DNA from 4 places in the Ensifer sp. genome. Region 1 is predicted to be linked to each of the others. Evidence: predicted binding sites of a transcription regulator. Region 1 holds the regulator's gene; each other region holds the start of a gene.
The links. The regulator LexA, encoded in region 1, represses DNA repair genes until DNA is damaged. The targets are predictions, from matches to a motif close to TGTTCNNNNTGTGTTCNG.
Positions count from the first base shown of each region.

Region 2: the regulator LexA is predicted to act here: its motif matches at 4,506-4,523, upstream of ruvC (crossover junction endodeoxyribonuclease RuvC).
Region 3: the regulator LexA is predicted to act here: its motif matches at 2,051-2,068, upstream of RTP54_RS24895 (ImuA family protein).
Region 4: the regulator LexA is predicted to act here: its motif matches at 5,043-5,060, upstream of dnaE (DNA polymerase III subunit alpha).

Region 1 is NZ_DALZXU010000001.1:1,748,865-1,756,419, reverse strand. Features, by position in the region: tRNA gene RTP54_RS08600 (tRNA-Ser) at 58-147, shown strand; gene RTP54_RS08595 (hypothetical protein) at 227-538, shown strand; gene RTP54_RS08590 (DUF4242 domain-containing protein) at 846-1,136, shown strand; gene RTP54_RS08585 (hypothetical protein) at 1,304-1,447, shown strand; gene RTP54_RS08580 (hypothetical protein) at 1,788-2,156, shown strand; gene lexA (transcriptional repressor LexA) at 2,618-3,331, shown strand; gene RTP54_RS08570 (hypothetical protein) at 3,449-3,781, opposite strand; gene RTP54_RS08565 (hypothetical protein) at 4,360-4,506, shown strand; gene RTP54_RS08560 (GFA family protein) at 4,799-5,230, shown strand; gene RTP54_RS08555 (hypothetical protein) at 5,428-5,733, shown strand; gene RTP54_RS08550 (hypothetical protein) at 6,386-6,547, shown strand; tRNA gene RTP54_RS08545 (tRNA-Cys) at 6,684-6,757, opposite strand; gene RTP54_RS08540 (thermonuclease family protein) at 7,007-7,555, opposite strand, start outside.
Region 2 is NZ_DALZXU010000009.1:89,405-96,959, forward strand. Features, by position in the region: gene RTP54_RS26565 (metallophosphoesterase) at 150-1,049, opposite strand; gene RTP54_RS26570 (metallophosphoesterase) at 1,229-2,131, opposite strand; gene ruvB (Holliday junction branch migration DNA helicase RuvB) at 2,132-3,172, opposite strand; gene ruvA (Holliday junction branch migration protein RuvA) at 3,260-3,877, opposite strand; gene ruvC (crossover junction endodeoxyribonuclease RuvC) at 3,950-4,462, opposite strand; gene RTP54_RS26590 (LLM class flavin-dependent oxidoreductase) at 4,634-5,635, shown strand; gene RTP54_RS26595 (HAD hydrolase-like protein) at 5,640-6,275, opposite strand; gene RTP54_RS26600 (YebC/PmpR family DNA-binding transcriptional regulator) at 6,365-7,111, opposite strand; gene RTP54_RS26605 (DUF6636 domain-containing protein) at 7,198-7,555, opposite strand, start outside.
Region 3 is NZ_DALZXU010000007.1:282,433-289,987, forward strand. Features, by position in the region: gene RTP54_RS24880 (Ku protein) at 1-32, opposite strand, end outside; gene xth (exodeoxyribonuclease III) at 278-1,048, shown strand; gene RTP54_RS24890 (SOS response-associated peptidase) at 1,064-1,837, opposite strand; gene RTP54_RS24895 (ImuA family protein) at 2,130-2,888, shown strand; gene RTP54_RS24900 (DNA polymerase Y family protein) at 2,803-4,320, shown strand; gene RTP54_RS24905 (error-prone DNA polymerase) at 4,317-7,555, shown strand, end outside.
Region 4 is NZ_DALZXU010000001.1:1,353,716-1,361,270, forward strand. Features, by position in the region: gene proS (proline--tRNA ligase) at 324-1,652, shown strand; gene RTP54_RS06550 (lipoprotein-releasing ABC transporter permease subunit) at 1,673-2,983, shown strand; gene RTP54_RS06555 (ABC transporter ATP-binding protein) at 3,000-3,686, shown strand; gene RTP54_RS06560 (DUF5680 domain-containing protein) at 3,778-4,245, opposite strand; gene RTP54_RS06565 (hypothetical protein) at 4,324-4,896, opposite strand; gene dnaE (DNA polymerase III subunit alpha) at 5,342-7,555, shown strand, end outside.

The DNA.
Region 1 (7,555 bases):
CCGAGTGCATGTTAAATCTTGCAAAGCGGCAAGGCTTCGCGCAATAACGCCCTGCCCGGAGGAGTGGCCGAGCGGTTTAAGGCACCGGTCTTGAAAACCGGCGTGCGTGAAAGCGTACCGTGGGTTCGAATCCCACCTCCTCCGCCATCACCTGTTTCATTTTCTGCCATTGAGTTCGTTCGTCGCCCAATTGCCCTGACGCGGCGACGGCTGGAGCATAGCCGTTTTGGAAGCCACGCCCTGCGGCGCGGCAACAGATGCGTGTGCATTGCTGAGGCAGCACGTCGGTCGGCTTGCCATGTCAGGTGATTTGAGGGAAAGTCTGATTCCGGCCCATCGAGGCCTGGGCAATCTCCCAAAACTGGAGAAAACCATGCCTCTTAAATACCTGACAACTGCCGCTTTTTTTGCTGTTCTCGCGCTGTCTGGCTGCGCAAGCACCGGCGACGCCAACACCACCTATGCTCAATGGCAGGGTCCAAATCCGGTTCCTGATCCGTCGGCGTCAAGCCCCGGTGGCTTCCGCCTCAGCTACTGAGTTGCGATAGGCGCTTGGCGCCCCACCGGGTGCCGTCGCGACCGCTGTCGGGCGGTCGCAATTCCGTTTCGGGCTGAGAAAACCTCTGCATCCTTCGACGACACACGCGGGCCAATTCACCGCCCCCCTGATCTCTCCATGCACTCCGCCAGACCTCCATCGGTCGAGAGCGACGTTGGCCGTGGGCGTGGCACAGTCAGTCGCATCCGGCGAAATCGCCGCGGCACGCCTTGAATCCGAAACCGGCTGCTCCCACTTCATTAGAATTGATTGAAATACAGCCATCAACCAGTCAAGGAACTGAGCGATGCCAACCTTCATCATAGAACGTGACGTACCTGGCGCCGACAAGCTCACCCAGGACGATCTCTGCGCGCTGTCGGCCAAGTCCAACGCTGTCGTCGCAGATCTTGGCGTGCCTTATACGTGGATCACCAGTTACGTGGCCGGCGACAAGATCTATTGCGTTCACGAAGCACCGAGCGCCGACGTCATTCGCGAGCACGCCGAACGCGGCGGATTTCCCGCCAACAGGATCACAGAGGTTGCCGCCGTTATCGGCCCCTCCACCGCATCGCCACGGCGCGGCGGAAACTGAAGAAGACAACGGCATCGCCGCCCGACCTGTCATGACGACGCATCGCGTCTCAATAGCCATCATTCCACCTGCGCCGTCATTGACTTAAGCGCGTATCGATGCAGGCTGAGCTACCGGTCATTCGGAGCCCAGGAGGGCCCCCGGCACGCGTTTCCAAGGAGACGAACATGGCAAAAGGTCAAGTCCGCAGCAACCGCGAGGTTCGAAAGCCCAAAAAGGACAAAGCCGTCAAAACGACCGTTGCAACCGAAGGCTCGCAGGTCAAACTTGCCGGCAGCAGTTTCCCGGCCGGCAAGAAGGACAAGAAGTAAAATCGCACCCGGTCATCTCTGCGCCAGACGCGCATGAGACATCTTCGCTGGCTGTCGACCGCCCCATCCGTGCGTCTTTGCTGAATTGCGGGACGACACGGTCGGCGCAACAGTCTGGCGAGCGTTGCGAGCCTAAACGCATCGCTCGCCCAAGCTGCGCGAGGGGCAAGCGGCCTGCGCCGATCACGCTTCGTGCGCTTGCCCCCACCGGAACAATCGCAGCACGGCATCGCAGACCGGTCCGTTCGTCGCGAGGAAATGTGCTCTGAATGCCACAACTCGAAGCGCCGTTATCGACCTTCTCAAAGAACTGTTGAACACGCCTGGCTGCGCGGCATGCTTGCTGGACTTCGGAACGAAAGCGCGGTTCACATCGTTAACCAATCTACCGGCTTCACTCCTCATCTTTCGGACGTTCATCGTGCTCGCAGCCTTGCTCATTGCTTCGATTATCGCATCGCCAAACATCGCCCTCAGTGCAGCGACGGTCGATGACCTGCAGGCCGATTTCGAATCTGCAGTCCCTTGCCAGCAGATCGATGGTCGCAACGTCTGGAAGGGTGCGATCGCCTACTACATCCAGTCCTTCGTCTTCGAGGGGGACACACCCGTGGCGACTGATGCCGCGGACGCCGTGTTGCCACAGGACAATTCAGCTGAAACCGTCAAGGAATTCGAAGACGCCTGCTCTGCCACGCGACCGGCCTGAGGCACGCGACTTTCATCGCGTGGCGAGCGTGCCGACGAACTTACGTCCAGATCCCCCCGTCGGCGTCGGTACAGCCATGGGGCGGAATCACCGTGCCACAGGCCAACTTTGGCCGCGCGCCACCCACTGATCGATCAGGCACCGAATCGCTGCACTCCAGACGATGCCAACCGCGTCGAACGGTCTTCCGACGGTATCGACATATTGGTATCAACCGAAACCGGGGCCCACTATCGCAGCGACCACGTTCACGATCGGCGACAGGACCCGAATCAATTCCTGCATCGCAACCTTACTCCGTGCGCCGCGGCCCGTGGCAGCACAGAGCCTCGCGATCGCCGGCTCCAGCCAATTCCGCGTCGACAGCCGCAGCATTCACCAAATTTTAGGCACTTGCGGAACACATATGGAACAGATAGTGTCTGTTCTTGATTTGTTTCACGCTTCTGGAGCGACTGGCCATGCTGACCCGCAAGCAACAGGAATTGCTTCTCTTCATCCACGAACGAATGAGGGAGTCCGGTGTACCGCCATCCTTCGACGAGATGAAGGATGCTTTGGACCTGGCATCCAAGTCGGGCATTCACCGGCTGATCACGGCGCTCGAAGAGCGCGGCTTCATCCGACGGCTGCCGAACCGCGCACGCGCACTTGAGGTCATCAAGCTGCCTGAAGCCTATGCGGCGAACACACAGCCCCGTCGCGGCTTTTCGCCGAGCGTCATCGAAGGCAGCCTCGGCAAGCCCCCCGCCCCAGCTCCGGCTAAGGCACCACCCGTTGCCGACAACAGCTCGGTGTCGGTGCCGGTCATGGGTCGCATCGCCGCCGGCGTGCCGATCTCGGCCATACAGAACAACACCCACGACATCTCCGTTCCGCTCGACATGATCGGTACCGGCGATCACTACGCTCTCGAGGTAAAGGGCGATTCGATGATCGAGGCAGGGATCTTCGACGGCGATACCGTGATCATTCGCAACGCGACGACTGCCAACCCCGGTGACATCATCGTTGCCCTCGTCGACGACGAGGAAGCGACCTTGAAGCGCTTTCGTCGCAAGGGCGCGTCGATTGCGCTGGAGGCCGCAAATCCGGCCTACGAGACACGAATTTTTGGACCCGACCGCGTCAAGATACAGGGCAAGCTGGTCGGCTTGATCCGCCGCTACCATTAGGCCCGAATGGCGCTTTGCGCCGTCATCGCCACCGTTCTCCCGAATGCGAACGTCTCGCCACCCCTGGGGTAGCGAGACGCCGGATATCCATCCGAGCGCTTGCGCGCTTGCGGATTCTTATTCGTGGATGGAGTACTCGCCGAGCTCGCAGAGGTCCTGCGTGTCTTCGGTCGTGTCGAGACCCGAACCTTCCTCGAACTCGAAGCGCATGTCGTACTTACAGACGTCGCGTCCGTCGGCGATGGTAATTTCCATGCTCTCGCCGGGATTGAGCACTTGCCGTCCAAAGACATCGTCCTCCCACTGGTCGACGCCAACAGGCGATGTGTAGAAGTTCGTCAAAACAGCCTTCGTCTTGTTCTTGAGCTGAAAGACGAGATCCTCGGCGCTTGCAGCGCTCGTCGTTGCAGCAAGAAGAGCAAGTGCGGTCAGGGCGATCTTACATTTCATTTTATGTCATTTCCTCCATTGTCGGCTTTGTTTGACACCACCTATACGGGTCGCATCGACGGAATATTCATTCCCGTTACCGTCTAGAGACAATATTTTTTCCGGTGACAAGAGCTGCGTCACAACCATTTCCGGGTCGGTCATGTAACGGCAGCAACGGCGAACGGCGACAAGTCGCACGATGGCGTCCGGAAATGGTTTGATATTGATTTTACTCAATTTAAACTTTGGTTGGCGACGTGGCGAAGGCGACGCCTGTCACTTCCGAAAACGGCGCGTCGAGCGGCCCGACGTCACGGAACCAGTGGAAGCTTGCCATGCAGCGATCAGCCGGCCTTCGCGGCGTTAGCAGCGAAAACCGCCTTCCATCCATCCTGGCCCGCAGACACTTCCTGACGTTCGTTTCCATGTCAGATGGCGGTTGATCGGTTCTGGGTCGTTCGTATCGCAGGACAGCCGCGACACGTCGCACACTGCCGCCTCGGCCTTTGCCCGGCCTCAATCGACGGACGTGCCGTTGCCTTTCGCCGTTCGCGGCCTAACTACCCCCTCCCATGCCCCATGAGAGGAACTGCTGAATGAACCGAAATGGCCTTTATCTCGTCATCGCCGCCCTTGCCGTGGCCGTCGTCGGGCTCGGCGTCTATGCCTATCGCGAAGAAACGAAACCGGCCGGTGTCGAAATCAAGATTGGCCAGGACGGGGTTTCCGTTCAGGAGAATTGAACCACGGCCTCAATTGACCGACAGGCGAGCGAGTGCGGGCATTCATTGCCGCATCGTGGCGCTTGCCACAATCGGTCCCGTTCGATGGAAGGTGGTCGCCCGCAGTCGAGCGACCTTCTACGCCCGACAGTCGCGATGCCGATCCGGTTCGCGACGGCATACGGTTGGAAATGCGCGCGACCGTTCATTGCGGGCGGCTTATTGGCCGTTGCACGCGAATGCGCTTGAGCATGCCTCATGGCATGCCCTATGGAAGACGAACAATTAGACACAATTTCAGATGGATGAGACCATGAACCTCGACATTCAGGCGCTTGATGGCGCCTGCCACTGCAAGACGGTCCGGTTCAATGTGAAGCTGAAGGACGGCCTGCGCACCGCCCGCCGGTGCACCTGCTCCTATTGCGAGTTGAAGGGTGCCGTCGTGGTTTCGGCCGCCAAGGATGGCGTAACTGTGCTTTCCGGCGAGGACGCCCTCACCAAGTATCAGTTCAACACCCATGCCGCAGAGCACTATTTTTGCTCGAAATGCGGCATCTACACCTTTCACAAGCCGCGCTCGAACCCGGATTTCTACGGCGTGAACGCCGCATGTCTCGAAGGCATTAGCCCATTCGATTTCACCGAATTGCCCGTCAACGACGGCATCAACCACCCGATGGACACCAAGGGCTCTACTGGCCCGAGGCTCGCAGGCACACTGCGTTTCACGCCGGCAGAGTGACTGGAAAGCCTGTCAAGGATTCGACAGGCGTCCATTGCGAAGGTCGACGAATGCCTTTCGGTCGCCCCACTGACCGTGCGCACCAAGGCGACCGCACGCGCAACGCATGTGGACGCCCGCAGATTTCAGCTTGCCTTAATCCGAACGGCGGGCGAACGTCCTTTGACCTGCACTCTTTGAACTGGCTTTAGAAATCGATGAACGACAAAGTCTATGAAACGCTGACCGGAATGTACTTCACGGTCGACGACCCGGATGGAAGCTACGGCACGGGCCAGGTCATTCGCCTCGCTGCCGAAGGGATCTATTTCATCCGCTTTGACGGCAACGAGGTGACGCTGCCCCTGGAACTCGTTTCCATCGGAGAGATGCTGCAAACGACCGATGAAGAGTACAAGCTCTGGCGGTTCTTCGACACGATCGAGGAACGGGACAAGTGGATCGAATGGCTGGATGCACCATCGAAGCCACGGGTCATCTCACTCGTGCGACCGACAAAGTAGCAGCCTGCACTGGCCCCTGCCGAGCCGACTGTTGCTTCGGCCCGTATCGCGCAGTCCAGCGTCCCCAGCATGAGCCTGCCTTGATGTTCAAGGCCGCGATACAAAAACAGATGGGAGACAAATCTCCCATCTCGACAACCTTATCGTGTTCTTATTATTTATTCCCGCAATACGATAATCAGAAGATCAAGCGGCTGGCGGCCTGTCACCGGCTTTTGGGTTGCATAGATGAAGCAAGCAAGATTGACGGGCGGATATCTACGATCATCGGCTGGAGGGCCGCCGTCCTTCCGCGGGAGGTAAATTGGTCCGACTTGCCGCACGAACCACCCTTCCGCATTTAAAATTACCGCTCAGCCGACCTGAAGACGAATGACGTATCTGACAGAAGGACGATTTCGCCACCTTCGCCAAGCTGATGAAGGCGCTCGCGTTCAATATTGCTGCTCTGTGCGTGGCTGCAGCGATCGGAGCGGTCGCACTGTCTCAGATCGCGTACATGCACGAGATCCCGGTCGGTTAGCTGCAGATTGCACCGCTGGTTCGCGCGACGATCGTCACGATCATCATAGCGGCAATCGCTCCCAGGACAGGATTCGGCGCGAAACTGCTGGCTTTCGGCGGCATTCACCTTCTCGAATTGGCGCTGTCCATGATGATGACTGCTGTCGCTGTCGAAATCCTCCAGACCTACTTTGATGGGGATCGGCAGGCGGCGGCGCCCTGGCTTCGTTTCGGAGCGATCACGCCATTCGTCAGCGGCCTGGCCGGTTATCTGATCTTGCGCCGGTTACGCCGTCCTGTCGCTCAGTGAAGGTCAGACGTCACCGTCTGGAGGCAACCGCTGGCAATCTGGTAGTAAGATCGTGAAATCTCAGCAAGGTCCGCTGACCTGCGACAGACGATAGCCGGTGCAGCTATCTCAATGTTTTCTTTCTCAGAGAAACATTTGGAGGCCTCGCCCGGAATTGAACCGGGGTACAAGGATTTGCAGTCCTCTGCGTCACCACTCCGCCACGAGGCCTCACCGACTGATGTAATCAAGTCGTGGCGAGCGTTTAGAATGAATGTAGAAAGACTGCAAGAGGGTTCATTCTGAATGTGATGGTTTTTTCGGTTTGCACACGCTTTCCGTCGCACCCATTAAACTGATGGCGCATGAGGCCGCCGCCTCGACCTTCACGCCGAACAGATGCACCAGACATGCTCACCACGTCGGCCCAAAGGTCGCTGGTGATGTGCACGGCTGCGTGCCCAGCACATGCTCCCGCCCCTAGCACCAGGGCGTCGGCTGGCCCTTCCAGGGCCGAACCAGCCCCTCCGACACGAGTACGGCACCGAGGGAGCGGCCATCGCGCATCACCACGCGCAGATTTTCACTGTTCTTGTCGTCGCTTCGGCCGATTGCCTCGATCAGCCGGAAATCTCCCGCGTTCAAGAGTTCGCGCAATCGCTGCTTGGCGTAAAAGCCACGCGCGCGCTCGCTGTCGCAGCTGGCCGTCTTGATTCGCGGCGCATCGACGTCGGCAACGCGGATTTCTTCTCCGCGATAGCGGAACGTTCCGCCATCGACGACGCAATTGTCGTTGCGGGTCCCGCAGAAGTAGAACTGGTTCGCCTTTGGCTCGACGGTTGCCGGCTGCGCGATCGGACGCTCGATAGGAGTTGGCGCTGCCAGTCCGACATTGACGGTCGGTACCGGCCCGTCGATCGGCTTTGTCTTGTGTGACACGGTCGGCAGGGCGGTGCGGACATCGGCCCTCGGCCGTTCGTCGACCCTTACGGTCGCGGTCGATTTCGGCGCTGAAGCGAAGAGGTGCGA
Region 2 (7,555 bases), on a different contig from region 1:
TGTTACTGTCGAAATCGGCTGAAAAGGCGGCGCGGATGTGGTTAAAATAAGAATACAATAAAGTAGACATATATTATCAACAGATATTCAGTCCCACGCACGGCGATATAGCCAGCCGCATGGGCAACAACGACCGGTAAGCGTGGCCCCTAACCGACGTCGATGGCAACGATTTCCGGCGGCGAGCCGATCCGGATCGGAAGGTTCGACAGCCCCAATCCGCCCGAAACGATCATGTGGCGATCTCCTTCGACGATGTGGCCATAGGCAAAGCGATTGCCGTAGCGCGAAGGGACCAGCGGCGAATAGCCGAAGATCCTGACCTGGCCGCCATGGGTATGGCCGGCGAGCGTCAGCGCGACACGCTTCGGCACGTCGACGAAGATATCCGGTTCGTGGGCCATCAGGATGATCGGGTCGTCGCCGTCGATACCGGCCAGCGTACCCGGCAAGTCGTCCAGTCCGGGGATCATTCCGGATCCGTCAGGCGCCGGGTAGAGCGGTTCCAACTGATCCGCGAGGCCCGCGAGCCAGAAGGCGCGACCATCCTTTTCGAGCCGCAGCGCGCGATTGTCGTAAACCGGGATGCCGACACCGGCCAGCGCCCGGTGCGCGATTGTCGGTCCGCGTCCTGCCGCCCGGGCGACCGGATCGTTGATCCAATCATGATTGCCCATGATGGCGTGAACGCCGAGCGGCGCCTTCAGCCGCGCCAGGGCCTCCGCCCAGCGGGTCGGTTCGATAAAGCCGGTCAGGCGCAGGCTGCTCATGTAATCACCGAGAAGGAGAATGATGTCGCCGCCAAGGGCGCTCGCCTGGTCGCAGATGCCGGCAATCCGGCTGACGGGCATCCAGGGCTCGCAGGCATGGATATCGGCGAGCACGACGATCCTGAGTTTCAGGCCCTGCGGCCAGTTGGCCGGTCTGACGGCATAGGCCGTGACCAGCGGGCGCTGCAATGACTCGACACCGACGGCATAGGCGCTGGTTCCGAACCCGGCCATCACCAATCCACCCAGGAGCTTGAGAAACCCGCGCCGTGCCAGCATGCACTTTTTCCTTCGATGGATGGGCTTGGAACCGCCCACAACCTGCGACGCGATGGTGCAGGCAAGAGAAAGCCGCCGCCATCATCGAAGGCAAGCTTTGTGGCAGGATGATAGCGAGCCGGCAGCCGCGCCGAAATACGTCATTCGGCCGCGCGCCTAAGCCATGCGGCCGGAACCTTTCAGCCGAGATCGATGACGACGATCTCCGGCGGCACGCCGAAGCGCACCGGCGCGATCGAGCAACCGAGGCCGCCGGAGACGATCAGGCTACGATCGTCCTCGACCATGTGACCATAGGCATAACGATCGCCGAAACGGGACGGTACGACGGGCGCATGGCCGAGAAAACGCACCTGCCCGCCATGGGTATGCCCTGAGAGCGTCAAGGCAACGCGCGAGGGCACTCTCGCAAAAATGTCCGGCTCATGGGCCAACAGGATCACCGGCGCGTCGTCGTCGACCTGCGCCAGCGTGCCGTCGAGATCGTCGAGGCCCTGCATATGCTTGCGCATCCACTTCTTGCCCGGCACCAGCGCGAGCTGGTCTTCCAGGCCGGCGAGCCAGAAGCCGAGCCCATCCTTCTCCAGACGGATGGCGCGGTTGCTGTAGACGTTGATGCCGACATCGGCGAGCGCCTTGTGGCCGAAGGTCAGTCCGCCGCTGTTCTTCTGCGCGGTCCTGTCCTCCCACCAGTCGTGATTGCCCATCACCGCATGCACGCCAAGCGGCGCCTCAAGCGTTGCCAGTGCCTTCGACCATTCACTGGAATGCACGTAGCGCGTCACCAGGTTCATGCCGGCGGCATAGTCGCCGAGAAGCACGGTGATATCGCCACCCAGCGCATTGGCCTGCCGGCAGATCGAGGCGATGCGATTGGCCGACATCCAGGGTTCGCAGGCGTGGATATCGGCCAGCGCCACCACGCGCAGTTTTAAGCCGGGGGTCCACCCCGGAGGCGTCAGCGCATAGCGCGTCACGCTCAGCCGCGCGAGCGGCTCGATGGCAAAGGCGTAGCCCCCGAGCGCCGCCATGCTGGCGATGCCCCCGCCGAGAAACGTCAGAAGCCCGCGGCGGGTGATCATTCATTCGTCCTCGAGCGTCAAACGAAACTGGGCCGCCTCGACCTCTTTCGGCGGATTGAGGCCGATATGCTTCCAGGCATTGGCGGTGAGCACACGGCCGCGCGGCGTGCGCTGGATAAAACCCTGCTGGATCAGATAGGGCTCGATGATGTCCTCGATCGCATCGCGCGGCTCGGAAAGACCGGCGGCAATGGTCTCGATGCCGACAGGCCCGCCGGCGAAATTCTGCGCGATCATGAACAGATAACGACGGTCGAGTTGGTCGAGCCCCATATTGTCGACGAGCAGCCGCGTCAGCGCCTCGTCGGCGATCGTCTTCGTCACCGCTTCTGCCCGCGCCACTTCGGCAAAATCGCGCACGCGGCGCAGCAGCCGGCCGGCGATGCGCGGCGTACCGCGGGCGCGCCGCGCAATCTCGCGCGCGCCGTCGTCGGTCATGCCGAGCCCCATCAGCCGGGAACCACGGCGCACGATCGATTCCAGTTCCTCGACCGTGTAGAAATTGAGCCGCACCGGAATGCCGAAACGGTCGCGCAGCGGCGTCGTCAGCAGCCCGAGGCGCGTGGTCGCCGCAACCAGCGTGAACTTCGACAGGTCGATCTTCACCGATCGCGCCGCCGGCCCCTCGCCGATGATGAGGTCGAGCTGAAAATCTTCCATCGCCGGATAGAGGATTTCCTCGACCGCCGGATTGAGCCGGTGGATTTCGTCGATGAAGAGCACGTCGCGCTCTTCGAGATTAGTGAGCAATGCCGCCAGATCGCCCGCCTTGGCAATGACAGGTCCCGAAGTCGAACGGAAATTGACACCCAGTTCCTTGGCCATGATCTGCGCCAGCGTCGTCTTGCCAAGGCCGGGTGGACCGACGAACAACACGTGGTCGAGCGCCTCGCCGCGGTTCTTCGCCGCCTCGATGAAGATCTTCAGGTTGGCGCGCGCCTCCGCCTGGCCGGTAAACTCGTCCAGCGACTGCGGACGCATGGTCGCATCGAGATCCTCGCCGCGCTTGTCCGGCGTTATCAGGCGTGCGGCATCAGTCATCCATCCGTTCCAATCGATCGGGCATTCGTGCACATGGTGTCAAAGAATATGGCCGTTTTGCATCGGCCGGCCCGACAAGGCAAGCGGTCATCGCGCCAATTCCTTGAGACCGAGCCGGATCAGCTTGGCACTGTCGGCATCCTCGCCGGCGTTCTTCAGCGCCGCGGCCACCGCATTTGCCGCCTGGTCGCGCGAGTAGCCGAGATTGGTCAGCGCCGACACGGCATCGGAAACCGGTGCCGAGGCAACGCCCTCGCCCAGTCCCTGCTTGAGGCCGATCGTACCCGACATCTCGCCGGCAAAGGCCGGCGCCTTGTTCTTCAGTTCGGTGACGATGCGCACGGCCACCTTCGGGCCGACGCCCGGCGCGCGCGACACGGAGGTCTTGTCCTGCAGCGCGATGGCGTTTGCAAGTTCGCCCGGTGTCAGTGTCGACAGAAGCGCAAGCGCCACTTTGGAGCCAACCCCCTGCACGCTCTGCAGCAGGCGGAACCACTCGCGCTCCAGCGCCGTCAGGAAGCCGAACAGCTTCAGCTGGTCCTCGCGCACATAGGTCTCGATGAACAGCACCGCCGCCTCCCCCGCCGAGCCGAGCTTCGACAGTGTCCGCGCCGAACAATGGGCGACATAGCCGACGCCATGCACGTCGAGAACGACGTGATCCTCGCCGATTTCGTCGATGGTACCCTTCAATTTGCCGATCATGTGGCGTCGTCTCTCGTGGATGGATTGCGGGACGGTCAAACCGACCATCGGAAATTAACGGTGGAAGCGCAACTACCCCATCAGCGCCGCGAGCCGGCTCGTCACCGACAGGCGGTTGTGCGCATGGCAGATGGCGATCGCCAGCGCGTCGGCCGCGTCGTTGCCCTTGAACTCGGCCTTCGGCATCAGCACCTTCAGCATCATGTGGATCTGCTGCTTTTCGCCGTGACCGACGCCGATGACGGCCTTCTTGACGGCGTTCGGCGCGTATTCGGCAACCCGCAATCCGGCGCGTGCCGGCACCAGCATGGCGATGCCGCGCGCCTGGCCGAGTTTCAGCGTCGCCGTCGCGTCCTTGTTGACGAAGGTCTGCTCCACGGCCGCCTCGTGCGGCTGGTAGCTATGCACCACTTCGGCAAGACCGTCATGCAGCTGGCAGAGCCGCGAAGCGAGATCCATGTCTCCGTCCGAGGTCACGGTGCCTGAGGCTACGAACCGCAGCGAATTGCCGAGCGTCTCGATGATGCCCCAGCCGGTACGGCGAAGGCCCGGATCGATGCCGATGATGCGAATCGTGGTCTGCATGAATTTCACCCTATGCTGCGTGTCGGGACGCTGCCAGCAAAAAGTGAACAAAACAAAAACATCCACATGGCGCGGCCGTCGCTGCCGGAAAACGTACCCGCCGCCCTTGGATTGAGGAATTTTGACCTTACATAGGTCGTCAATCAATTTCGCTCAACAAAGGCCTTGCTCATGGCGTCGTTCTCCGTCCTCGATCTCTCCCCGATCACCGAAGGCGGCAGTGTCGCCCAGTCGCTGGAAAACTCCAGGCTCCTGGCGCAGGCGGCCGAAGAAAACGGCTACAAGCGCTTCTGGCTCGCCGAGCATCACGGCATGAAGGGCATCGCCAGTGCCGCGACCTCGATCGTCATCTCCCATGTGGCCGCCGGCACGAAGACGATCCGCGTCGGCTCCGGCGGCATCATGCTGCCGAACCATTCGCCGCTGGTGATCGCCGAGCAGTTCGGCACGCTCGCCGCGCTCTATCCCGGCCGTATCGATCTCGGCCTCGGGCGCGCGCCCGGCACCGACATGCGCACCGCCCAGGCGCTCCGGCGCAACATGGAGGCGAGCGCCAACAACTTTCCCAACGACGTGGTCGAGCTGCAGGCGCTGCTCGGGCCAGCAGCCGACAATCAGGCGATCATCGCGGTGCCAGGCGCCGATACCAACGTGCCGATCTGGTTGCTGGGCTCCAGCCACTATAGCGCCCACCTTGCCGGCATGCTCGGCCTGCCCTTCGCGTTCGCCTCGCATTTCGCCCCGGACATGCTGCTGTCAGCGCTCGAAATCTATCGTGAACGCTTCACGCCGTCGGAGACGCTGGCCAAGCCGCATGTGATGGTCGGCGTCATGGGTGTGGCAGCTGAAACCGACGAAGAAGCGAACTATCTCTTCACCTCCATGCAGCAATCCTTCGTCGCGCTGCGCCGCAACGCCCGCGGCCGTTTCCCCGCGCCCGTCGCATCGATGGATGGCCTGTGGAGTTCGGATGAAAAGATCTTCGTCGACCACGCGATGTCCTATGCCATCGTCGGTGGACCGGAAACGATCCGCCGCAAGATCGGGACGTTCCTCGAGCAGACGAAAGCCGACGAACTGATCATCTCCATGCCGATCTTCGACATGGACGCACGGCTCAAGTCGCTGCGGCTCTTTGCCGAGGCACAGCAGCAGCTGTCAAAGGCGGCGTAGCCGGCTAGCCCTTGCCGGCGCGAAAGGCCGGCATGATCTCGTCCATGCGATCGAAGAAGCGATCCGGCCCGAGCGTTTTCAGGAACGTCGGGTCGGCGTAGCCCCAGCCGACGGCACCGGCGGCGATCCGCGCCGTGCGGGCGGCCTCGATGTCGCGCGCCTCGTCGCCGATCGCAAGCATGCGTGACGGATCGATGCCGGCGAACTTGACCACCTTCTTGAAATGCTGCGCCTTGCCGAAGAGCGTGGCGCCGCATTCGAACACATCGATCGCGGCTGCGGTCTCGCCCAACGCCTTGCGAATGGCCGCCTCACCATTCGAACTGACGACCGCGATGCCGATGCCCGCCGACTTCAGCTCGGCCAGCATCTCCGGCACGCCGGGGAAAAGCCGGATCGCATCTGCCCGGCCAGCCATCTCCTGGCGCATGAACGTCGCGATCCGCGGCAGCTTCCACATCGGCACGCCCAGGTGGGCGATGATCTCGCGACTGCCCATGGCGCGCAGCCCCTTGAACTCCTCGACGGACAGCTGGCGAAATCCAAAGCGCGCGGCGGCGACGTTGCTGGCCGCCATGAACCACTCCGCCGTGTCGGCAAGCGTGCCGTCGAAGTCGAAGATCGCGAACTCGTATGTCATCGGCGGCGCCCTATCGGAGATACCCAAAGAAAAACCCGTGCCCTCACGGACACGGGTAGATCAATACCTGCAAAACGGAAAGATCCGGATCAGGCCGAAAGCTTCGCCAGGACTTCGTCGGACACTTCGAAATTCGAGTAGACGTTCTGGACGTCGTCGTCGTCTTCGAGAATGTCGATGAGCTTCATCAGCGACTGCGCCTTTTCCTCGTCGACCGGAACAGTGTTCTGGGCCTTCCAGATCGCCTTGACGGTTTCGGCTTCGCCGAGCGTGTCTTCGAGCGCCTTGGAGACTTCGCCGATCGCTTCGAAACCGCAGATGATCGTGTGGCCCTCCTCATCGGTGGTCACGTCATCGGCACCGGCTTCGATGGCCGCATCCATGACCTTGTCGGCGGAGCCGACCGAAAGCTTGTAGGTGATCTCGCCGACGCGGTCGAACGAGAAGGACACCGAGCCGGTTTCGCCGAGCGCGCCGCCGGCCTTGGTGAAGGTCGAGCGGACGTTGGAGGCCGTGCGGTTGCGGTTATCGGTCAGCGCCTCGACGATGACGGCGACGCCGCCCGGGCCGTAGCCCTCGTAGCGCACTTCTTCGTAGTTCTCGGAATCGCCGCCAGAGGCCTTCTTGATCGCGCGCTCGATGTTGTCCTTCGGCATCGACTGCGCCTTGGCATTCTGGATCGCCAGGCGCAGGCGCGCGTTCATCGACGGATCGGGCATGCCGGTCTTGGCAGCGACTGTGATTTCGCGCGCGAGCTTGGAAAACATTTTCGAGCGCACCGCATCCTGACGGCCCTTGCGGTGCATGATGTTCTTGAACTGTGAATGGCCAGCCATGGCACCCTCTGCATGCATGAATTTGAATGGAATGGGGCGCCTTATAGTTTTATTGCCGCTTTCCGTCCAGCAGGGGCCGGTTCTTTTCAGTTGGCGGAAATGCTGGCGCGGCTGAGAACGAAGGCATGACCGTCGTCGCGACGGCAGGAAAGACCCGTTCGCTCCGACGTGCAGGAGTATGGCCCACCCGACCATGTCGCCCCGTATTCGAGCACCGGCCCGGCAGAGCAGCAACTGGGATCGCCGACCGCGCGATCGATCGTCGCAGCGCCCGAGCGCCCGAGCGTCGCCCGGGCGTAGCGCGGCGCGATGATATCGCAGGCAAGTTCCGGACCGCCATCGAGGGGCTGATAGGTCGCCGTGCCGCCCGCGGGCGTATAGACGCAGCCGATGTTGCCCGATGGCATCACGAACTGCTCCTGCTCGGCCTCAGGTGTCGCCATC
Region 3 (7,555 bases), on a different contig from region 1:
AAGCCTTTCCAATTCGCTCTGGGGGCAGCCATTAAGCCAGTTCTCCTCTTGCAACCCGACCCGATTCAACCGTTGAACCGGCAAATCGTTCCTCGCTCCAAAGAAACCTTTCCCGGGCCCGCCGTTGAAACGCCCGCCCGCAACATTCGGCTGAGGCGCTTGCGTGCATCTTTTTTCGCACGCGCGCGTTTCAAAATGAAACTGAGCTTTCGCTTTGGCGAAGTTTGACAGTGGTCCCCGCGACGATGGTGCGTCGCAGAAGCATGGATCAGATCGCGTGAAACTTGCCACGTACAATGTAAACGGCATCAATGGCCGTCTCGACGTTCTGTTGCGCTGGCTTGGCGAAGCAGCGCCGGACGTGGTTTGTCTGCAGGAGCTGAAAGCGTCAGATAACAAGTTCCCTCGGCGAGAAATCGAGAACGCCGGCTACGGTGCGATCTGGCATGGGCAGAAATCCTGGAACGGCGTTGCCATTCTCGCCCGAGGGGATGTGCCGATCGAGACACGGCGCGGTCTTCCCGGCGATCCCGACGATAGCCACAGCCGCTATATCGAAGCCGCAATCAACGGCATCCTTATCGGATGCCTCTATCTGCCAAACGGCAATCCGGCGCCGGGCCCTACCTTCGACTACAAGCTGCGCTGGTTCGACCGGCTCCGCGATTACGCCGCAGAACTCATTGAACTTGAAGTTCCCGTCGCCCTCATCGGTGATTTCAACGTCATGCCCAGCGATCTCGACGTCTACAAACCCGAGCGGTGGCGCGACGATGCGCTCTTCAGGCCGGAGGTGAAAGCGGCCTATTCCAGCCTGGTTGATCAGGGTTGGACGGATGCCGTTCGACATCTCCATCCCAATGAGCGCATCTATACGTTCTGGAAATATTTTCGAAATGCATTTGCGCGCGATGCCGGGCTGCGCATTGACCATTTCCTGTTGAGCCCTAAGCTGGCGGCGGGTCTGAAACGAGCAAAGGTCGACAAGGCCGTCAGAGGTTGGGACCGCACGAGCGATCACGCACCGGTCTGGATAGAGGTGTCGTAGCTTGGCTGTGGGAAGCTAGACAGGACTCGATGGGGCGACGGGTTCTCCCGCCCGCGTCACGATCGTTGAGCCATAGGGTTCACGCGAGATGATAATCAGCGCATCGTCGGCCAGAGGACGCACGAGTTCCTTTGCCTCCTCCCATGGTGCGCGCATCCACAAATCGGTCTCCTCCCGACTGAGGAGCAGCACTGGCATGGCCTTCTCATGGATGGGTTTTACCAGCCCATTCGCATCGGTGGTCAAGAAACCATAGAGGTCGTCGATCGTCAGGCCGTCCTTTACCTTGCGCACGCTTTGCCAGTTTGGGACGTGAACCCCCGCAAAGAACATCAGAGGTTTGCTCTCGTCGCGCGCAAACCAGGCGTTCGGGGTTCTTCCACCTTCCTCCTTGGCGGAAGGGTCCGGCTCGGCAAAGCTGGTCACCGGCACGATGCAGCGATGCTCGACGCCGAACCAGCGCCTCCAGTGAGGAAAATTGAGGTTGCGGACATTCGTCGTTCCGCCATCCAGTTGCTCGCGAAGCAAGGTCTCGAAATCGACGTCCTTGCCCTTTGCGCGCAACTTCTCAGCCTTCTTCTCGGCTTCCTTCTTGAGGGCGAACAACGGGGAGGGTAGTCCCCAGCGCGCATGGACCAACTGCTTCTTGCCATCGGCCGTATTTCTCAAGATCGGCCCCATCTGGTCGGGGTTCATCTGATAGGCGGGCATGAGGTTGATGAGGCTCTCGACATCCTGAGCCCATCTGTTGACCCAATCCTTGTCTTCCATGCGGTAAAGATTGCACATTCCGGCGCGTCCCTCATGAAGCTGTCGCCATCCTAACCGATGGTGCAATCAGCTGCCAACGGCCACTCTTCCGCAGCTTCCTTAGATTTTTTGAACCGTCGCGAATGTGAGGCCCAAAACATCTACGGCCATGATTCCCAACGTGAATCTTTTACGCCCCTAAAATTGAGGGATAATATTCCTATTTTCGGTTGCTTGACACCGAAGGTCGAAAGGAACAGATAGGGAACAAATGCCCTTTAAGCGACATGAAGTCGAACCTCCAACGCGACCTTTGAGGCTTACGCGAAAGATGACTGCTGCCCGAGACAGGGTGATTTCCGATCTGCGCGACCGCATTGCCGCTCTTGAAGGCAGCGCTTTCAGGAAGCCTGCGTTTCTTGCTTTCGGTGTTCCTGAGATTGACGCCGTGCTGCCGGGAGGCGGGCTTTCACACGGTGCGCTACACGAATTTGCTGGCGGCGGTGCTGGCACAGTCGACGGGGCCGCGGCGGCTTTGTGCGTTGCCGGCATCGCGGCACGCACGAAAGGACCGATCCTGTGGTGTCTGACGCGCCCCGACCTCTTTTTTCCAGCACTCGTCCAGGCCGGCCTTTCGACCGAACGGCTCGTTTTCGCAGAGGCCGACAAGGAAGAAGACGTGCTCGCCAGCATGGAGGAGGGGCTTTCCTACGGCGGTCTCGGGGCTGTCGTCGGGGAGATCGTCCGGCTGCCCATGACCGCATCGCGAAGGCTTCAGCTTGCGGCCGAAAAGACGGGAACGATGGGGTTGGTCGTCAGGCGATGGCGCCGTCAGACGGAGGCATCCGACTTTGGCCAGCCAACTGCTTCGACGACACGATGGCGGGTCAGTGCGTTGCCGTCGGAAGAACTTCCGGTTCCTGGCGTCGGACGACCGCGGTGGCTTCTGGAATTGATCCGGGCGAAGGCCGGGGAGTGCGCAGAGTTTGTAGTAGGAGCGTGCGATGTCACGGGTCGTATCCATTTATCTCCCGGATCTGGCGATCGAGAGGTTGAAGCGCTCGGACGACGGGGCAAGACTGTCGCCTGACCTGCCGCTCGCCATTATCGCAAGAAGCGGCTCGAAGCGTTGGATTAGAGCCCTGGACTCTCGGGCCCGCCAAGCTGGTCTTGCTGTCGGCATGCCGGCTGTCAAGGCACAGGCGATCATACGCGACTTGCAGATGGTCGATGCTGATCCGGGGGCCGATGTCGCCGCGGTGGAGCGCATCGCGCTTTGGGCGCTCACGCAATACTCTCCCGTTGTCGCGGTGGATGCGCCAGATGGCATAATCATGGATACAGAAGGTGCCGACCATTTGCAGGGCGGCGAAGAGCTGATGCTGTCAGGTATCATCAACCGCTTTCACGGCCGGGGACTGACCGCGCGTGTCGCGATCGCTGACAGTTGGGGCGCTGCGCACGCGTTGGCGCGCACGAGCAAACGCGACATCGTCCGCGTTCCCGACGGTGAGACAGGGCGCTTCGTAGAAAGGCTGCCAATTGCGTCCTTGCGGCTCAACCCTGACCTGGTTGGAAGTCTACATACGCTCGGGTTCCAGACGATTGGCGCGCTCTTGGCCACGCCTCGCGCTCCGCTCGCATTGCGGTTCGGACCAGAAATCGGCCGCAGGCTCGACCAGATGTACGGACGTATCCCTGAACCGATCGACCCCATAAGGCCGGCCGAGCTGATTGAAGTCTCGCGCGCATTCGCTGAGCCGATCGGCGCAGCGGAAACGATCGCCAAATATGTCGCCCGGCTGGTTGCAGACCTCTGCAATGCGCTTGATAAAAAGGGGCTTGGCGTTCGCCGCGCCGATCTCATCGTCCACAAGGTCGACAATACCATTCAGGCCATCCGGGCCGGCACCGCAAAGCCCTCCCGTGACGCCACCTGGCTGACGAAACTCTTCAAAGACCGGATCGAAAAGATCGAACCTGGCTTTGGAATTGAGCGGCTCTCGCTTGCTGCAATCATGAGCGAACCTCTCGCGGAGGCGCAGAAATCTTCGTCCCTTGTCGAAGAGGAGGTGATCGATATCGCACCGCTGATCGACATCATCGGCAATCGGGGCCAACGGGTCTATCGGGTGATGGCTGTGGCAAGCGACGTGCCGGAGCGCAGCGTCAGACGGACCAGCGTGGCAACGGCAGCGGCCGGTGCCTCATGGACCCTACATTGGCCAAGACCGGTTCGCCTGCTAGACCGCCCGGAGCAGATCGAAGTGATTGCGCTTTTGCCTGACCATCCTCCGGTCGTAATAACCTGGCGAGGCAAACGACGCCGCGTGAGGCGCGCTGACGGGCCGGAGCGGATCTTTGGGGAGTGGTGGACGAGGAGCGCCGAATTCGATGCGGTGCGCGACTATTTCGTCGTGGAAGACGATGGCGGCGAGCGATTCTGGATCTTCCGGTCCGGCGACGGGGTCGACGTGGCGACCGGCTCGCACAAATGGTTCATGCACGGGATCTTCGCATGAGCTACGCCGAGCTCCAGGTCACAACGCATTTCTCGTTCCTGCGCGGAGCTTCATCCGCCGACGAGCTTTTTGCCGCCGCCAAAGTCCTTGGCATAAGGGCGCTTGGCATAGTTGACCGAAATTCGCTAGCAGGTATCGTGCGGGCGCTTGAAGCATCGCGGGCGACCGGCATCCGCCTTGTCGTCGGCTGCCGTCTGGATCTGGTCGATGGCACGTCGATCCTGGTTTATCCAACGAACCGGGAGGCCTATTCGCGCCTGACCCGGCTTTTGACCCTCGGCAAGGCCAGGGGTGGCAAGGCCAATTGTCTTCTCTCCTTCGACGACCTTTCACTTTATGCAGAGGGATTGATCGGTATCCTCGTGCCCGACCTTGCAGACGACGCATGCGCCGTCCAGCTCCGCAAAATGGCCGGATTATTCGGAGATCGTGCCTATCTTGCTCTTTGTCTTAGGCGCCGCCCGAACGATCAACTGAGACTGCACCAACTGTCGAACATGGCCGCACACTTCAAGGTGAAGTCGGTCGTTACCAACGACGTTCTCTTCCACGAGCCCTCTCGCCGGCAGCTGCAGGACGTCATAACATGTGTCCGCACGGGAACGACCATCGACGACGTCGGCTTCGAACGTGAGCGTCACGCGGACCGTTACTTGAAGCCACCGGAGGAAATGGAGCGGCTGTTCCCACGCTACGCCCAAGCGCTGGCAAGGACATTGGAGATCGTCGAGCGTTGCCGGTTTTCGCTCGAAGAACTCACCTATCAGTACCCTGAGGAAGCGATCGTGCCCGGCAAAGACGCACAGGCATCGCTGGAGCATTATGTTTTCGAATACGCCCCAAGACGCTACCCGGAGGGAATGCCGCCCAAGGTACTGAAAGTCGTTCGTCATGAGCTCAAGCTCATCGCGGCGATGCGATACGCTCCCTATTTCCTCACCGTGTTCTCAATTGTGCGTTTTGCCCGAAGCCAGGGTATTCTCTGTCAGGGGCGAGGGTCGGCCGCCAACTCGGCCGTCTGTTACATCCTCGGGATCACGTCCATAGACCCCGAGACCAACGATCTGCTGTTTGAGCGTTTCGTGTCGCAGGAACGCGACGAGCCTCCCGATATCGATGTCGACTTCGAGCACGAGCGCCGCGAGGAGGTAATCCAATGGATCTACAGGACCTATACGCATCAAAAGGCGGCTCTTTGCGCGACGGTGACGCGGTACCGTGCCAAGGGGGCAATTCGTGACGTCGGCAAGGCACTCGGCCTGCCTGAGGACATGATCAAGGCCCTGTCAGCCGGCATGTGGTCCTGGTCCGACGAGCTGGTTGCCGATCGGAACTTGCGCGAGCTCAACCTCAACCTTGACGACCGTCGGCTGGCGCTCACATTGAAACTGGCAGAGCAGCTGATGGGAGCGCCGCGCCATCTCGGCCAGCATCCTGGCGGCTTCGTGCTGACGCATGACCGCCTGGACGATCTTGTGCCCATCGAGCCGGCATCGATGGCCGATCGTCAGATCATCGAGTGGGACAAGGACGATGTCGAGGCGCTGAAGTTCATGAAGGTCGATGTGCTGGCACTAGGCATGCTCACCTGCATGTCGAAGGCTTTCGCGCTTATTGCGGACCACAAGGGCCAGACGATCGATCTCGCAGGCATCGAGCAGGAGGATCCATCCACCTACGCGATGATCCGGAGGGCCGATACGCTCGGAACGTTTCAAATAGAATCCCGTGCGCAAATGGCGATGCTGCCTCGACTGAAGCCGCGAACGTTCTACGACCTGGTGATCCAGGTTGCGATCGTTCGCCCTGGGCCGATCCAAGGGGACATGGTTCATCCCTACCTGCGCCGACGCGAAGGCAAGGAAGCGGTCGATTACCCGACGCCCGAACTGGAAGCCGTCCTTGGAAAAACGCTGGGGGTTCCCTTGTTTCAGGAAAGTGCGATGCGGGTGGCGATGACCTGCGCCGGGTTTACCGGCGGAGAGGCAGACCAGCTTCGAAAATCCATGGCGACTTTCAAGTTCACCGGCGGTGTGTCGAAGTTCAAAGACAAGCTCGTTAACGGCATGGTGAAGAACGGCTATTCGCCGGAGTTCGCCGAAAAGACCTTCTCCCAGCTTGAAGGCTTCGGATCCTACGGTTTTCCGGAAAGCCATGCGGCAAGCTTTGCGCTGATTGCCTATGCCTCCAGCTACGTCAAATGCCATTTTCCCGATGCGTTTTGCGCCGCTTTGATCAACAGCCAACCGATGGGCTTTTATGCGGTAGCGCAAATCGTCGGCGATGCGAGAAAGCACGGTGTCGAAATCCGACCTGTCTGCATCAACCGCTCGCGATGGGATTGCATCCTCGAGCCGATCGACGGCGACGAGCGTCGCCATGCGGTGCGGCTCGGCATGCGGCTCGTTCGAAACCTAGCCGTCGGCGACGTGGCACGTATCGCCGCCGCGCGGGGAGATCAGCCTTTCGACAGCGTCGACGACCTGTGGAGGCGGGCAGGCGTGTCCGCGGCCGCGCTCGTCGAACTTGCCGAAGCGGATGCATTCCTTCCTTCGCTAAACCTCATGCGACGCGATGCGCTCTGGGCAATCAAGGCACTTCGCGACGAGCCCCTTCCTCTTTTTGCCGCTGCGTCCGAGCGCGAGATGAGGACGGTTGTCGAACAACAGGAACCAGAAGTCGCCCTTCGACAGATGAGCGAAGGCCACAACGTCATCAAGGACTACAGCCACACGGGCCTGACGCTTCGCCAGCACCCAATCGCCTTCCTTCGCAAGGATCTAACAGAGCGGCAGATCATCACCTGCGAGGAGGCGATGGCCGCCCGGGACGGTCGCTGGCTGATGACGGCTGGTCTTGTTCTCGTCCGTCAGAAGCCCGGATCCGCCAAGGGCGTGATGTTCCTGACGATCGAGGACGAAACAGGACCGGCCAACGTGGTCGTCTGGCCGAAACTGTTTGAACGCAGCCGTCGTGTTGTGCTCGGATCGAGCATGATGGCGATCAATGGCCGCATCCAGCGCGAAGGGGAGGTCGTTCATTTGATCGCTCAACAGCTGTTCGACCTGACCGGCGATCTCTCCTCCCTTTCCGAGCGGGATGAGGCTTTTAGGTTGCCGACCGGCCGTGGCGATGAGTTCGCGCACGGATCGCCTGGCAGCCCGGACTCGCGCGAGAGGCCCCTACCGGCCAGGCCACGCGACATATTCATTCCCGACCTGCATATCGACACGCT
Region 4 (7,555 bases), 400 kb from region 1:
CTCCGTTGACAAGCATCGTCGTAATCCTGTTACTAGCGTGCTCTTTTGACGCAGCTTTCGCTTGCTGTCGCTTCCTCCGATCTCTCCATTTGGGTCTGCGCTGTTCTTGCCTCAGGCAGGGTTTTCATCGGGGCGCGAAGCGGCTATGAACGCAGGGCTCGGAAAGGTTCCTGCCGATTTGTCGGCGACGGAAATTTGAGAGCCGACCCCAAGAAGCAATGGTCGCCTTTGCCTGTTTTCGGTGAGACCGGCGTGCCTGCGCTCAACGTCATTTCGCCCGAATCCGTCGATAGTGCGACGTTCATCAAGTTCTGGAACCCGTCATGCGCCTGTCCCGCTTTTTCATGCCCATCTTGAAGGAAAATCCGAAGGAAGCGGAAATCGTTTCCCACCGTCTTATGCTCCGGACGGGCATGATCCGGCAGCAGTCTTCGGGCATTTATACCTGGCTGCCACTCGGAAAGCGGGTTCTCGACAAGGTCAATGCGATCGTTCGTGAAGAGCAGAACCGCACAGGCGCAAACGAGCTGCTGATGCCGACGTTGCAGTCGGCCGAGCTCTGGCAGGAAAGCGGCCGCTACGATGCATACGGCAAGGAAATGCTGCGCATCAAGGACCGGCAGGACCGGCCGATGCTCTACGGTCCGACTAATGAGGAGATGATCACCGACGTCTTCCGTTCCTACGTGAAGTCCTATCGTGATCTGCCGCTCAACCTCTACCATATCCAGCTGAAGTTCCGCGACGAGATCCGTCCGCGCTTCGGCACCATGCGCTCGCGCGAGTTCCTGATGAAGGACGCCTATTCCTTCGACCTCGATCGCGAAGGCGCAGAACACGCCTATAACAAGATGTTCGCCGCCTATCTGCGGACCTTCTCGCGCATGGGACTGCGCGCCATTCCGATGCGCGCCGACACCGGTCCGATCGGTGGCAATCTCAGCCACGAATTCATCATTCTCGCCGAAACCGGAGAGTCCGAAGTGTTCTGCCACAAGGACTTCCTCGGCTTCGACATTCCCGGAGAAGATACCAATTTCGACGATGTCGCCGGCCTGAAGACTATCTTCGACAAGTGGACCTCGCGTTACGCCGCCACCTCTGAAATGCACGACGAGGCTGCTTTCAACGAAGTCGCCGAAGGCGACCGCGTTTCGGCGCGCGGCATCGAGGTCGGCCACATCTTCTATTTCGGCACCAAGTACTCCGACGCGATGGGTGCAAAGGTTCTGGGACCCGACGGCAAGGAGCACGCGGTCCACATGGGATCCTACGGCATCGGCCCGACACGGCTGGTTCCGGCGATCATCGAGGCTTCGCATGACGACAACGGCATCATCTGGCCGAAGTCGATCTCGCCGTTCGATGGCGTGATCATCAACATGAAAGCGGGCGATGCCGCTTGCGACGCAGCCTCCGAGACGCTCTATTCGAAGCTCGGCGCCGCCGGATTCGATGCGCTGCTCGACGACACCGACGACCGCGCCGGCGCAAAGTTCGCGTCCGCCGATCTGATCGGCGTGCCGGTCCAGATCATCGTCGGACCGCGTTCGATCGCCAACGGCGAAGTCGAGCTCAAGGATCGCAAGACCGGTGAGCGTGAAACCATGACTGTCGAGGCGGCCCTCAACAAGCTGATCGCGACGAAGTAAGTGAGGCAAGGGGAGGCAGGATGACCGCCGTGACGGAAGATCAGGTTCAGGCCGCTGGCCAGTCCGCAAAGTCCGCCAGCCGCCCCTTTTCCGCCTTCGAGCGCATGGTCGCCTGGCGCTACCTGCGCTCGCGGCGCAAGGAAGCCTTCATTTCGGTGATCGCCGGCTTCTCCTTCATCGGCATCATGCTCGGCGTTGCCACGCTGATCATCGTCATGGCGGTGATGAACGGCTTTCGCACCGAACTCATCTCGCGCATCCTCGGCATCAACGGTCACATGATCGTCCAGCCGATCGATGGTCCGCTCAACAACTATGCCGATCTTGCCACGCGCTTTTCCGGCGTGAAGGGCGTGACGATGGCGATCCCGCTCATCGAGGGCCAGGTGCTGGCGCAGGGGGTCGGCGACAGCTCGACAGGCGCGCTCGTGCGGGGCATCCGCGCCGATGATCTTGGCAAGATGAAGTCGGTCTCCGAGCACATCAAGTCCGGCGACCTCGTCGGCTTTGCCGCAGGCACCGGTGTCGCGATCGGTTCGCGCATGGCCGATCAGCTCGGCATCCAGGTGGGCGGCACCATCACGCTGACATCGCCGAATGGCGACGTTACCCCATTGGGCATGAACCCGCGGGTCAAGGCTTATACGGTCTCGGCGGTATTCGAGATCGGCATGTCGGAATACGATTCGTCGATTATCTTCATGCCGCTTGAGGAGGCTCAGCTCTACTTTAACGCCGAGGGGCTGGCGCAGCAGATCGAGATCTTCGTCGAGCATCCCGATCTGGTCGACGAACTGCGACAACCGGTCGAGGATGCCGCCCAGCGGCAGATCTTCATCACCGACTGGCGCGACCGCAACAAGACCTTCTTCTCTGCGCTCGAGGTCGAGCGCAACGTGATGTTCATGATACTGACGTTGATCGTGCTGGTCGCGGCGCTGAACATCATCTCCGGCCTCATCATGCTGGTGAAGGACAAGGGAAGCGACATCGCCATTCTGAGGACAATGGGCGCGACGTCCGGGTCCGTCATGCGGATTTTCTTCATGACCGGGGCTGCGATCGGTACGGCCGGAACCGTTGCCGGCGTGTTGCTCGGCGTTGTCGTCTGCCTCAACATCGAATCCATCCGGCAGTTCTTCTCCTGGATTTCAGGCACCACGCTGTTCAGCCCGGAACTCTATTTCCTGAGCCAGTTGCCGGCAGACATGAATGCCGACGAGACGATCCTCGTGATCGTCATGGCGCTCGGACTGTCGTTCCTTGCCACCATCTTTCCGGCATGGCGCGCCTCGCGTCTCGATCCTGTGCAGGCCCTGCGTTACGAATGACAAGGACATCATCTGAATGAATGCGCGTGTGGCACTGCAGCTTTCGGGCATCGAGCGTAACTACGGGCAAGGGGATACGTTCCTCTCGATCCTCAAGGGGGCGGACTTCACGCTCATGAGCGGCGAGACGGTCGCTCTGGTGGCGCCCTCCGGCACCGGCAAGTCGACCCTGTTGCACGTCGCCGGGCTGCTGGAGCGCCCGGATGGCGGGAAGGTCGTGGTCAACGGTCTGACCTGCGACGGTCTAAACGATGACCGTCGAACGGCTATTCGTCGCAACGAGATCGGCTTCGTCTACCAGTTCCATCATCTGCTCCCGGAATTCACTGCGCTCGAAAATATCATGATGCCGCAGTTGATCGCCGGCCTAGGGAAGGCGGAGGCCGCCGAGCGGGCGAGGGCACTGCTCGACTACATGCGCATCGGCCATCGAGCCGAGCATCGCCCGTCGGAGCTTTCAGGCGGCGAACAGCAGCGCGTGGCGATTGCCCGTGCCGTTGCCAACGCGCCGCTGGTATTGCTGGCCGACGAACCGACCGGCAACCTCGATCCGGAAACTGCAGGTTATGTCTTCGAGGCGCTCGAAGCGCTGGCGCGCCAGTCGGGGCTTGCAGCCCTGATCGCCACGCACAACCACGAGCTTGCATCGCTCATGGACCGGCGGGTGACGATCGAAGATGGCAAGGTCGTCGAGCTGAAATAACGCGCGAAGCGCTTTTGGCTGACCTGCACTTCATCACTTTGTATCGACCCGGGGCATCAGGTCGATATCGACGTACTTTGCCAGCCTTGGCCTAAGGTACGATAAGACCGCCGCGATAGTCGAGCTCGTAGGCTTCGTCGCCGTCGACGAAGATGACCTCGCGGCCCGAAAAGTGCCCCGTGTCACCGCGGCTGCTGTCGATGTAGGTGCCGAAGGCGTGTCGATACTCCATGCCCCCGAGGAAATGCCGCTTCTCGCGATACATGGTCTCGAGCGCAGCCTTGATGACGATGCCGGCGCGTTCGCCATCGATCAGATCCGGACGGACGACGCGGCCGAAATAATTCATGACCCAACGGGTATCGCCGTCGAGCCAGACGGTTTCCTGCCCGGCGAAATCCGTCCCACCGAAATAGCTGTCGAGATATTGCCACCGGTCGCGCTGGTAGCCGATATCGCGTGCGCCGGCGCGTGATGCCGGACTGGCCGTGCCGCCACCGATATAGGTCTTCGATTTCGCTTCCACGATGAAGTCTTTGAGCTGTTCGATGCTGGCCATGGGACACCCTGCTTGTTCCCTTGGAGCATGCCGCGACATCGCAATGATGTAAAGAACAAAAAGAGAACGAAGCTTCGATTATTGGATCCCGCAGGCGCGCTGACCGCGGTCGTCGGTCCAGTCCTTGAGCAGTACCAGTTGACCCTTGGCGATGACGGGCTTGTCGTTCGCCTTGCCCTTTCCGGTGAGCACGTTCAGGTCGCATTGCGCGGTGTTGTTCGGCTCGAGAGTGTCGTAGGAGGCATAGGTGTAGCCGGCGACAACGAAGTCGAAGTTGCGGTAGGCAACCGTCAGTTTCTGTTCCCAGCGATCGCGGCCGATCGCGTCGTTATGGGTGGTAATCACCAGCGAGCCATTGGCAAGCGCGGTGATGGTCGGCGCCTGGCCGGCCATTCCGTATTGACCCCAGACCTTGTTTGGGATCGCTGACTTGAGCGTCAGTGGACCGTCCTCACCAGCAAGGTAGATGTAGACCCCATTGTCCTCATCGGTCCCGTCTTCTGGTTTGACGAGCAGAGCCAGGTCGCTTGCGCCGTCCTTGTCCCAGTCGCCGGTTGCGGCCGAAACGATGCGGCTGGGGTCGATTGCCTCGGCGGCAACCGCCAGGGAAGGAAGCAGGCAAAGCAGGGGCAGAATCAGGCGTGCGGTCATGTCGCTTGTGCTCCGTGTGATGCTCCGGTTCTAAGCGGGTTGAACGATGCGCTCAAGCGTTCGGTTAATTGCCTCGATCGGTCCGTCTGGCCGCGGTTAACCATGCGCAGTGGAAAGCGGGCGCTGTGTTCAACGGCGATTGACGCATGAACAAAAATAGAACAAAGTAAAAACATAACGGAAAAGGAGCCATGTTATGACTGATTTTGTTCGTGACCTCGCCGCCTTCACATCGATGGGCCTGTTCGTCGCAAGCGTAGCCTTTATCGCGCTCGGTCTTTGATCCCCGGGCATCTATGCGAATTGATGCGATCCCGTTGCGGGGTCGCGTGATCCCATCCCGGCATCGCACCGTTGAAAAGAACGCTGGCTCACGACGCAAAACTGGACATGGCGGGTGAGAAACGGGATATCCTGACACCCTGAACGGAATCAGGGTGTGGCAATGGCGGATCTAGGCAGCGTGGAACGGAACGATCAGGTGGCGGCGGACCCACAGTTCGTGCATCTGCGCGTCCACTCGGCCTTTTCGCTGCTTGAAGGCGCCTTGCCGATCAAGAAGGTCATCGGCAAGGCCGTGGCCGATGCCCAGCCGGCGATCGGCATCGCCGATACCAACAATCTCTTTGCAGCGCTCGAATTTTCCCAGAAGGCGGCCGACGACGGCCTGCAGCCGCTGACCGGTTGTCAGTTGTCGATCGACATGCAGGACGAGGGCGAAGGCGATCGTCGTGGCAACGCACAGCAGCTCGCCAAATTGCCGGCGATCGTTCTGATCGCGGCAACGGACGACGGCTATACGCGCCTGGTCGATCTGGTCAGCCGCGCCTATCTCGGCGGAGAGGGCAGCCAGGTCACCAGGATCACGCGGTCGTGGCTCGAAGAGAGCGGTACGGAGGGGCTGATCGCGCTTTCGGGTGCCGGCGGCGGGCCGATCGACATGGCGGTCAGGTCCGGATCGATGGCCCTGGCCGAAGCGCGCCTGGAAGCGTTGACGGACCTTTTCGGCGACCGGCTCTACATCGAACTTCAGCGACACGGCAACTTCGATCGCCGCCATGAACGTCGCATGATCGATCTTGCCTACAAGTTCGATGTGCCGCTGGTCGCGACCAACGAGGCGTTCTTTCCCGCGCCCTCCGACTACGAAGCCCATGACGCGTTGATGGCGGTCGCGCACAACGCCATGGTCTCCGATGACAGCCGTTTCCGCCTGACCCCTGATCATTATCTGAAAACCCGCAAGGAAATGGCGGCGCTCTTTGCCGATCTGCCCGAAGCGCTCGAAAACACCATCGAGATCGCGCGACGGTGTTCGTTCATGCTGAAGACCCGCGGGCCGATCCTGCCGCGCTTCACCGGCGCATCCGATGATCCGGAGGAGGCCGAGCGCGCCGAATCCGGCGAGTTGCGCCGACAGTCGGAAGAGGGGCTCGACGACCGCCTGCGCACGCTCGGCATGGCGCCCGGCTACACCGAGGAAGAATACCGCGAGCGACTGGCGTTCGAACTCAGCGTCATCGAGCGCATGAAGTTTCCCGGTTACTTCCTGATCGTTGCCGACTTCATCAAATGGGCCAAGCAGCACGACATTCCCGTCGGTCCGGGCCGCGGTTCGGGCGCCGGATCGCTGGTCGCCTATGCGCTGACGATCACCGACGTCGATCCGATGCGGTTCTCGTTGCTGTTCGAGCGCTTTCTCAATCCTGAACGCGTATCGATGCCCGACTTCGACATCGACTTCTGCCAGGACCGGCGCGAAGAGGTCATTCGCTACGTCCAGGCGAAGTACGGCCGTGAGCAGGTCGCGCAGATCATCACTTTCGGTTCGCTGCAGGCGCGCGCCGCATTGCGCGACGTCGGCCGCGTGCTCGAGATGCCCTATGGCCAGGTCGACAAGATCTGCAAGCTCGTGCCCAACAACCCGGCCAACCCGACGCCCTTGTCAAAGGCGATCGAGGAAGAGCCGCGCCTCCAGGAAGAGGCCGAGAAGGAGCCGGTGGTCGCCCGTCTGCTCGATATCGCGCAGAAGATCGAGGGTCTTTACCGCCACGCCTCGACGCACGCAGCCGGTATCGTCATCGGCGATCGACCTCTGTCGAAGCTGGTGCCGATGTACCGCGATCCGCGCTCCGACATGCCGGTCACCCAGTTCAACATGAAATGGGTCGAGCAGGCCGGGCTCGTAAAGTTCGACTTTCTCGGCCTGAAGACGCTGACCGTGCTGAAGGTGGCCGTCGATTTCGTCAAGCTGCGCGGCATTGAGGTCGATCTCGCCAGCATTCCGCTGGACGACGAGAAGACCTACGAGATGCTTTCGCGTGGCGAGACGGTCGGCGTGTTCCAGGTGGAAAGTGCCGGCATGCGCAAGGCGCTGATCGGCATGCGCCCCGACTGCATTGAGGACATCATCGCGCTGGTGGCGCTGTATCGCCCCGGCCCGATGGAGAATATTCCGGTCTACAACGCCCGCAAGCACGGCGAAGAAGAGATCGAATCGATCCATCCCAAGATCGACTATCTGCTCAAGGAAACGCAGGGCGTTATCGTCTATCAGGAGCAGGTGATGCAGATCGCCCAGGTCCTGTCAGGCTATTCGCTCGGCGAAGCCGACCTTCTGCGTCGCGCCATGGGCAAGAAGATCAAGGAGGAGATGGAC